Regions from separate parts of the Thermocaproicibacter melissae genome, predicted to be linked through region 3. Evidence: predicted binding sites of a transcription regulator. Region 3 holds the regulator's gene; each other region holds the start of a gene.

Region 1 (3,279 bases), 810 kb from region 3:
ACCGTTGTCATTACGCAAAAGGGGACTGCTTCAGGCGGTTCCCTTTTTCAATACCGGCCGGCAGCAATGGCGGCTAGATGGAGGTAATCGTTTGGATACACGTTCTCTTGATGTGAAAGACATTGAGTCATGGGCAGAAACGCTGAAAGCAGGCGACCGTGTGTTGCTCAGCGGTACGGTTTACACAGCCCGTGACGCGGCACATAAGCGCATTTTTGCGATGCTTCAAGAAGGAAAGGAGCCTCCGTTTCCGCTTCGCGGCTCGGTGATCTATTATGCAGGCCCGACACCCACGCCGCCCGGTATGGCAATCGGTTCCTGCGGCCCGACCACATCAGCGCGCATGGATCCGTATACGCCCCATCTGCTCGACCTCGGCTTGAAAGGCATGATTGGAAAGGGTGACCGCTCACCGGAGGTTGTGGAGGCCATAAAACAAAACAAGGCAGTGTATCTCTGCGCTGTCGGCGGAGCCGGTGCGCTTGCCGCCAAGTGCATTACTTCCCTCGAAGTGATTGCTTTTGAAGACCTGGGCTGTGAATCGGTCAAAAAATTAACGGTAAAGGATTTCCCACTGATTGTTGCCATCGACAGCAGCGGCGGAAATCTGTTTGAGGCTGCGCTATGACAAAACTATTAATTCACCTTTTTGTGCGTAATTCCGAAAAACTCGATGACCCGGAAGTGCGCAGAAGTTATGGCCGCTTTGCGGGAATCGTCGGTATCATTACGAATTTCATCCTCTTCATCGCAAAAATCATAGCAGGAACCATTGCAAACAGTATTGCGGTTACCACCGATGCTATGAACAACCTGACTGATTTCGCGTCGTCCATCATTACCCTTGTGGGGTTCCGCATGGCTTCCAAACCGGCGGACCGCGAGCATCCTTACGGCCACGCAAGGTTTGAGTATATCAGCGGCCTTATTGTGTCGCTGCTCATCTTTGTTGTCGGTTTCGAGTTTGCCCGGGATTCTGTCCATAAAATCCTTTCACCGGAGAAAACCGATTTTTCTCTGCTCGCGACACTGATTCTCGGCCTTTCTATTTTGCTCAAACTCTGGCAGTCACTTTTCTACCGCAAAGTGGGAAAGCTCACGAATTCGGAAACGCTGATGGCTGCGTCAGCTGACAGCCGAAGCGACGTCATCACGACGTCTGTTGTCCTTGTTGGCGCCCTCATTACACGCTTTACCGGCTATAATCTGGACGGATATATGGGAACTGCCGTTGCCGTCTTGATTATGATAACGGGCTACCGGCTTATCCGCCAGACGAGCGACCCACTCCTCGGCGCGGCGCCTTCCCATGTTCTTGTAGACGATATTTACCGCACCATCACGCAAAAAGAAGGCATTATCGGAGTACATGACCTTACGGTCCACGACTACGGCCCCGGGGGATGCTTTGCTTCCGTTCACTGCGAGGTTCCTGCGGAACGCGATATTCTCGAAAGCCACGACCTCATTGATAATATTGAAAAAGAGTTCCTTTCTGAAAAAGGGATTCATCTTGTAATTCACATGGACCCGATTATTACCGATGATGCGCGCACAAACGAGCTCAAAAAACAGGTAGAAGCGCTTCTTGATACGATTTCCCCGGAAATTACAATGCACGATTTCCGCGTGGTCTGGGGGCCTACCCACTCGAATTTAGTCTTTGACATCTGTGTGCCGTTCGGTTTTTCTATGAAGGACGATGAGCTGGTCGAGGTGGTGTCGGATAAAATCCATAAGCTCAATTCAACCTATTACGCCGCCATTACAGTCGACCACGATTACGTTCCGAAAAGCTAGGGGAATGTAAAGAAAATTTAACAATTGACCACTTGCATTTTTGCTTGCAAGGAGTTATCATTGAATTAGCACTTGAATGTAAAGAGTGCTAATTCTTTTTTGTCCAGAAGGGAGAGCATTGTTTTGAAGCAATTCAAAGCAGAGTCTAAACGTCTTTTGGATTTGATGATCAATTCCATCTATACGCACAAGGAAATTTTTCTTCGCGAATTGATATCGAATGCAAGCGACGCAATCGACAAGCTATATTATAAGGCACTGACGGATGGTCAAACCGGACTGAACCGCGACGATTTTGAAATTCGCATCCGTCTCGATCAAGCAAACCGTACCATTACCATTTCCGACAACGGCTGCGGTATGACCAAGGAAGAACTTGAGACAAACCTCGGCACCATCGCCAAGAGCGGTTCGCTTAATTTCAAGAAGAATTTAGAACAGGGCAAAGAGAACGAAGATATTGAGATTATCGGCCAGTTCGGCGTAGGTTTCTACTCCGCGTTCATGGTGGCCGAGCATGTTGCTGTTTCCAGTAAGGCTTACGGCAGTGACGAAGCATGGAAATGGGAATCTTCTGGACCGGAAGGCTACACGGTAGAACCTTGCGAGAAGGCGGAGCACGGCACTGAGATTGTGTTGAAGCTGAAACCCGACACGGACGATGAGAAATACAGCGAGTTTCTTGACCAGTACCGCATTAAGGGCCTCGTGAAGAAGTATTCTGACTATATCCGTTATCCCATCAAGATGGATATGGAGAAAAGCCGTCTGAAAGAAGGCAGCAAAGACGAATACGAAAAGTATACCGAGACCGAGACGCTGAACAGCATGGTTCCGCTTTGGCGCAAGAACAAGAACGAAATCACCCAGGACGAGTACAACGAGTTTTACAAGAGTAAATTCAGCGATTACGAGAACCCTGCCAAATCAATTCACATGTATGTGGAAGGTGCTTCAAACTTCCATGCGCTTTTGTTCATTCCGGCGCATGCTCCGTTCAACTTCTATACCCGCGATTATGAGAAGGGCCTTCAGCTTTATTCCAACGGCGTGCTGATTATGGATAAATGCGCCGACCTTCTACCGGATTATTTCAGCTTTGTGCGCGGCCTCGTCGATTCGCAGGATTTGTCGCTCAATATCTCGAGAGAAATGCTTCAGCATGACCGCCAGCTCAAACTAATTGCCGAGCGTATTGAGAAGAAGATTCGCTCCGAGCTGGAGACAATGCTCAAAAACAAGCGGGAAGAGTATGAGAAGTTCTTCAAGAACTTCGGCCTGCAGCTGAAATACGGCATTTATGAAGATTATGGCATGCACAAGGATGTTCTGAAGGATTTGCTGCTGTTCTATTCCTCCACGGAAAAGAAACTCGTTACCTTGAAGGAATACACGGACCGCATGAAGGAAGATCAGAAATATATTTACTACGCATGCGGCGACACCATCCAGCACATCGACAAGCTGCCGCAGGCTGAC
Region 2 (3,279 bases), 840 kb from region 3:
TCGAAAAAAAGAGAGGCTGTTTATGATGATTCTTCCCTTCGCGTTGTTCCTAGTCTGTGCGTCCATATTTGTGAACGGATGGACAGATGCTCCGAACGCAATCGCTACGGTAGTTTCCACAAAAGTCTTATCTGCGCGTACAGCCATCGCAATGGCTGCAGTCTTTAATCTGGTTGGCATTATGTGTTTCGGCTCGGCTGTTGCCAGTACCATTGCAAACTTGGTAAACGTCGGCACCGGATCTAATCCGCTGATTGTCATCTGTGCAGCACAGCTTTCTATTGTAATCTGGTCCGTATCAGCTTGGAAATTCGGCATACCGACCAGTGAAAGCCATGCGCTGATCGCCAGCCTGATGGGTGCCGGTATTGCCTACAGAGGCATTTCCGCATTTGAATGGGACCCATTCGCAAAAGTATTATGGGGAATTTTCATTTCAACTGTCGTCGGCTTCGCAGCCGCCTATCTTGTCACAAAGCTGGTTAGATTCCTTTTTCGCAACGTAAAAAGGGCCCGTGCCAACCGCATATTTTCCGTCGGGCAGATTGCATCTGCCGCACTGATGGCAACAAGCCACGGGGCGCAGGACGGTCAGAAATTCATGGGCGTTTTTGTCCTTGTCCTTTTGCTGGCAAAAGACCAGCCGGTTCCACAGACCGTTCATATTGATTTCTGGATTATGCTTCTTTGCTCACTGGTCATGGGTATCGGTACTTCGGTCGGCGGTTACCGAATTATCAAAACGATGGGCGTCGATATGGTGAAGCTGGAAAAATACCAGGGATTTTCAGCGGAGCTTGTCGCTTCTGTCTGTATGCTGGTTACGACCGTTCAGTCCGGCATCCCGCTCAGTACAACAAACACAAAAGGTTCTGCGATGATGGGCGCGGGGGCTTCCCGCAGGTTTTCTGACGTAAACTGGGGAATCGCAAAAGAAATGGTAGCCGCATGGGTACTTACGTTTCCTGCATGTATCATAATCGGATTTCTCATGACAAAATTGTTTGTCTTAATTTCAACCTTGTTTTGAAATACAGGAGCAATAGATTGGACGGTCCGATTTGATGTATATGATTGCATCAATTGAAGCCAGCTAAATCACATCGAAGAAGGGCAATACAGAAAAACAGGCTAAATTCGATAAGAATTTAGCCTGTTTCCATCATTTTTGGTTGCGGGGGTAGGATTTGAACCTACGACCTTCGGGTTATGAGCCCGACGAGCTACCGGACTGCTCCACCCCGCGATATTTCTTGCTTCTCTTCAACAGAGTGCTTTTTTAGGATAACACAGATAGTTAAGGAAGTCAATACTTTTTTCCAAAGTATTTATATTTTATCGTATTTTATTCAAATCATTCGCTAGTAAAATCGGTGTGCTTAGTTCGATTGTTACTTGTTCCCCATAAACGGCCTGCTTTCCACAAATGTTAGTCTTGGCATGGTAGTGAAACTTTTCTTATAGAGAGAATTCTTAAATTTAGCACTCTTTTAATTAGAGTGCTAAATTTAACAGTTTAGTAATAATTATTTTACAATTTATTCATAATTTCCGGATAAACTAAAGGTGCAAAAAGGAACGAAGAGTTCCAGAAATAAAAAACTTGATTGGGAGGTTTTGATATGTTTGATTTGATTCCTTTTGAGCGCAGAAGTGCAAGCCTTTTTGATGCATTTGATCGTATGTTTGACGAAGCCTTTTTCGGACTGGAAAAACAATTCGCTCCCTGCCGCACCGACATTATTGACCAAGGCGACAAATATGTGCTAAAGGCCGACATGCCCGGCTTCCGCAAAGAAGATATAAAAATCAGCATTCAAGGTGATCAACTGAACATCTCAGCAGAACGCAACGAAGACACCAGCGAGCAAGACAATAGAGGCAATTATGTACGTCGTGAAAGAAGGTACAATGCACTGAGCCGTAGCTTCGGGCTGGACGGAATTGATTCCAGCAGAATCTCTGCTAGTTATGAAAACGGCGTCCTGACGCTTGAACTTCCGAAGTTGAAAGAGGCTCTTCCTGAAGCTAAAACCATCGAAATCAAATAACCACGAAAAGGGCATCCGTGTTATGCGGATGCCCTTTTTTCTATGCAAATTATTCCCTTGGCTCGAACTCTTCTTTTCCGGCGCCGCACAGCGGGCATGTCCAGTCATCCGGTAAGTCTTCAAACTTTGTACCAGGTGCAATTCCGTTTTCGGGATCTCCCTCTTCCGGGTCATAAACATAACCGCAGACACTGCAGACATATTTTTGCATAACGTAACCTCCTTTTCATTTTGTGCAGATAAGAATATCACAATTTTTCTAACATGTAAATACTATTTCAAAAAGTTGAAATAAATTACTTCATTTCACCCAAACTTCACATTTTCTTGACCTTATCCGGCCTGTATAGATATAATATTTTCTTGAATGATAACAGAGAGGTGAGCGCCATGAGTCCACTGGTTCCTGAAGTTGATAAATGTGACTGCACGGTGATACATGAGGATATTGTGAAAAAAGTTCGTGAGAATATGCCCGATGAAGAATCCTTGATGGACCTTGCCGACCTTTTCAAAGTGTTCGCCGATTCAACGCGCGTAAAAATCCTCTGTGCGTTGTCTCTTTCCGAAATGTGTGTTTGCGATATCGCGTCGCTGCTCGGAATGACAAATTCGGCAATTTCGCATCAGCTCCGTATTCTGAAACAATCGAAGCTAATCAAAAACCGCCGTGAAGGAAAAGTTGTTTACTATTCGCTTGGCGACGAGCACGTCAACAATATTTTCTCACAGGGACTTTCGCATGTTTCCGAATAACATTCCGATAAGCAGAAGCGGCCGGGGACGCATCCCGGCCGCTTTTCTATTTATTTCTCGGAAAGCGCACTGCGTTTTGCACGCAGCCTTTGCATAAACTTGACCAATTCAACAATCGGAATGACCAGGAACGCCAGCAGCATTGCGGTAAAGTATTCGTCTGCGGAGATTTTTTCAAACCCAAACAGATTTGAAAGCGCAGGAATGAAAATCACCGCAGAAGTCAGCAACAGCGAGCCGGCCATTGCACCAATCAAAACCAGGTTCTTCGATTTGATGGTAAAGATGGAATCCCGCTGGGAACGCATGTTGAAAGAATGGAACATCTCCGCCATCGACATGGTAAGGAATGCCATAGTCATGCCGTCAGGGCTGTTTGTAAACGCCCAGACGCCCGCTTCCATAAAATGGCCGATGAAATACGCTGCAAGGGTTATGCAGGCAATCAGAACGCCTTGGTAAGCAATATCAA
Region 3 (3,279 bases):
GAAGTTTCATCGCTGGTGGGAGAGATTCAGAAACTTCGAGAAAAATCGAGTCGGGCGGTTTTGCCCGGCTCTTGCTTTATAAAAGGAAGAGAACAGATGCAAAATCCTTTCGGCCTTTACATTCATGTGCCGTTTTGCGACGGAAAATGTCCTTATTGCGACTTCTTTTCCCTGCGCGGAACGGAAGCCATGATGGATGAATATACGGAAAGTATCATTGGCAAAATAAAATTCTGGTCGAAAGAAACCGGCCGAAGCGCGGACACGCTGTATTTCGGCGGCGGAACGCCGAGCCTGCTGGGCGGAAAACGCATTGCCCGCATCACCGAAGCGGCAAGAAGCGTATTCGGCCTGGAAAATGCCGAAATCACCGTGGAGGCAAACCCCGGCGGCGACCTTTCGGATTTTTTCCGCGAAGCCTCGGCGGCGGGCGTAAACCGAGTCTCGCTCGGCTTGCAGTCCGCGGACGAAAACGAACTGCGCCTGCTCGGCCGCAGACATACGGCGGACGATGCGGCCAGGGCCGCGGAAGCGGCGCATCGGGCCGGAATCGAGAACCTTTCCCTAGACCTCATGCTTGCGGTACAGGGGCAGACGGAAGAAAGCCTTGCCCGTTCCGTATCGTTTTGCAGGAAACTTGGCGCGAAACACGTTTCCGCCTACCTGCTTATTCTGGAGCCGCACACGTTATATTGGAAACAAAAAGATACGCTGAACCTGCCGAGTGAAGACGGCGCGGCGGAGCTTTATCTCGCCGCCTGCCGCGAGCTAGAAACACTCGGGTATCGGCAGTATGAAATTTCCAATTTCGCGGAGCCGGGTTTTGAAAGCCGGCACAACACGAAGTACTGGCATTGTGAGGAATACCTTGGTCTCGGGCCTTCGGCACATTCGTTCCTCAGCGGAAAGCGATTTCATTATGCCCGAAGCCTTGCCGGCTTTCTGCGCGGCGAGGAACCGGAGCAGGACGGCACAGGCGGCGGGTTTGAGGAGTTTGCGATGCTCCGCCTGCGCCTGACGGAAGGCCTTACCGACGAAGCCTGCCTCGCGCGGTTCGGAACCCCGATACCCGAGCGCATCAAAAAAGCCGCCCGGCGGTATGAAGCGGGCGGCCTGACGGTCTGCGAAAAAGGCGGCTTTCATTTCACGCCGAAGGGATTTCTTGTTTCCAATATGCTCACAGCGGAAATTCTGTTTGCAGGCTGAGCCTGCACGCACGGACTATTGATGTCGGGCGCCTTAATGGTGCCCAGACGGTGTAAATTTCCAGCGAAAATTCCTGTTACGTCACAATTAGTTTACAAATAAAAACTTGACATTCGGGCAAAGTAATGGTACTCTTATAGACAGAGTTAGCACTCAACATACACGAGTGCTAATCCATAGATAAGAAGGGAAAAGGGTTGGAACTTAGCGAACGAAAACGGAAAATCCTCGCAGCGGTCGTGGAACTCTACATCGCAACAGGCGAGCCGGTTGGTTCAAAGTCGCTTTGCGATACCCTTAACTTCCGGGTGTCTCCGGCAACCGTTCGCAATGAGATGAGTGAGTTGAGCTCCATGGGCCTTTTGGAGCAGCCGCATACGTCGGCCGGGCGCGTTCCTTCCCAGAAAGGCTACCGCGTTTACATTGATTCGCTCATGAAACGGCGGCCCATTTCACAGGAAGAGAAGCAGTATCTCGACAGTATGATTCTTCCCTCCGCCTACGACCCGGAAAAGCTTCTGGAAGGCGTGGCAAAGGTACTTGCTTCCATGACAAAGTACGCAGCAGTCTCCACCACTCCGAGCGGTGAAGACGGCGTCATTCGGGCGATTCAGTTGGTGCAGACCAGCCGCCGCACGGCAATGGTCATCCTGATGACCTCAGCCGGTACGATGAAGAGCCGCGTTTTCCACTGCGATTTCGACCTCACGCCGGAAATCCTCAGGGTTTTCTTCCGCCTGCTGAACGAAAAGCTGGTTGGTGTGCCGGTTATCTCCGTTACGCCGGCCTATATGCAGACTTTGGCGGCATCGCTGGGCGATATGGCCATGATGATGAGTTCGGCGCTGATGGCGGTGGCGGAAGCGGCAAGAGAATCCGCACATTCCGATGTGTGCCTGAACGGTGAAGTCAACTTGCTGATTTACCCGGAATTCAGGCAGGAAGATATCCGAAGAATCGTAGATTTTCTCTCGCGTCCCGCAGACCTCTGTAAGCTACTCTCGAGAGGAAAAGAGAACACCAAAGTGCTCATCGGCCTTGAAAGTCAGCGTCCGGAACTGCAGGATTCCAGCGTGATTGTCTCACGCTACTCCATCGGCAACAGAGACGCCGGAGCGATTGCGGTTATCGGCCCGACGCGCATGGATTACGGAAAAATCATCACCAACATGGAATACCTTTCCAGTTCGGTCGGCAGAATGCTCACCGAGTTGATGGATTTAGATTAATAAAGGGGGGCTTTTCTCTTGAATCAAGAAAAAGAGAACGCCAAAAAAGAAAAGCAGGAGGCAGCCGAAAACACAGCAGCTGAAAAAGAGACAGCTGATAAGAAAATAGCGGAAAACACCGGTGAAGAAAAGCAAGAGGCAGCCGAAAATACAACGGCCGAAAATGCAACGGCTGAGAAAGAGACAGCCGAGAAGATGGCGGAAAACACCGGTGAAGAGAAGCCGACGGCCGAAACTCAGGGTGGCGAGGGAAATCAGGTTCCCGATGCCGAATTACTCAAGAAAGAACTGGAAGAAACCAAGAAAAAGCTCGAAGAAACCGAGAAAGCCCTTGCAAAGCAGAAAGACATCTTGCTGCGCACGGCGGCGGAGTACGATAACTACCGCAAACGCACGGCGAGGGAAAAGGAAGCCCTTTACAACGATGCCGTAGCGGATGCCGTGAAAGAGTTCCTCGGCGTTGAAGATAATCTGGAACGTGCACTGGAGCAGAAAGAGTGCTCGGTTGAAGCTCTTCGCACAGGTGTGGAAATGACCCACAAACAGATGCTTGCGGCGCTCGAAAAGCTCGGCGTTACCGAAATGGGAAAAGAGGGCGAACCCTTTGACCCGATGAAGCACAACGCCGTTGCCCACATCGAAGACGAAAACCTCGGTGAGAACGTCGTTGCAAAGGTGTTCCAGAAAGGCTATTGCATAGGCGACAAAGTCATTCGCCACGCGATGGTTCAGGCTGCGAACTAAAACAGCGTGCATGCCGCCTGCGGCAAAAGAAAGCCAAAAGGCGGATATTGGCGTGGGGGTTGAAAAAACTCCCGTGTTTTTAGGTAAATATAATCGGTGC

What was found. The regulator HrcA, encoded in region 3, represses chaperone genes, less so after heat shock. The targets are predictions, from matches to a motif close to TGTTAGCACTCNNNNNNNNNGAGTGCTAACA.
Region 1: a site for HrcA is predicted at 1,864-1,894, ahead of htpG (molecular chaperone HtpG). Genes of this name have one in related genera too.
Region 2: a site for HrcA is predicted at 1,478-1,508, ahead of NOG13_RS02590 (Hsp20/alpha crystallin family protein). Genes of this name have one in related genera too.

The regions. Positions count from the first base shown of each region.
Region 1 covers NZ_CP101827.1:484,005-487,283, forward strand. The annotation lists gene NOG13_RS02420 (magnesium transporter CorA family protein) at 1-1, shown strand, start outside; gene NOG13_RS02425 (Fe-S-containing hydro-lyase) at 92-628, shown strand; gene NOG13_RS02430 (cation diffusion facilitator family transporter) at 625-1,800, shown strand; gene htpG (molecular chaperone HtpG) at 1,918-3,279, shown strand, end outside.
Region 2 covers NZ_CP101827.1:515,427-518,705, reverse strand. The annotation lists gene NOG13_RS02600 (inorganic phosphate transporter) at 23-1,030, shown strand; tRNA gene NOG13_RS02595 (tRNA-Met) at 1,170-1,246, opposite strand; gene NOG13_RS02590 (Hsp20/alpha crystallin family protein) at 1,623-2,051, shown strand; gene rd (rubredoxin) at 2,101-2,262, opposite strand; gene NOG13_RS02580 (ArsR/SmtB family transcription factor) at 2,442-2,807, shown strand; gene NOG13_RS02575 (cation-translocating P-type ATPase) at 2,858-3,279, opposite strand, start outside.
Region 3 covers NZ_CP101827.1:1,614,465-1,617,743, reverse strand. The annotation lists gene hemW (radical SAM family heme chaperone HemW) at 97-1,206, shown strand; gene hrcA (heat-inducible transcriptional repressor HrcA) at 1,404-2,435, shown strand; gene NOG13_RS07885 (nucleotide exchange factor GrpE) at 2,454-3,179, shown strand; gene NOG13_RS07880 (hypothetical protein) at 3,176-3,279, opposite strand, start outside.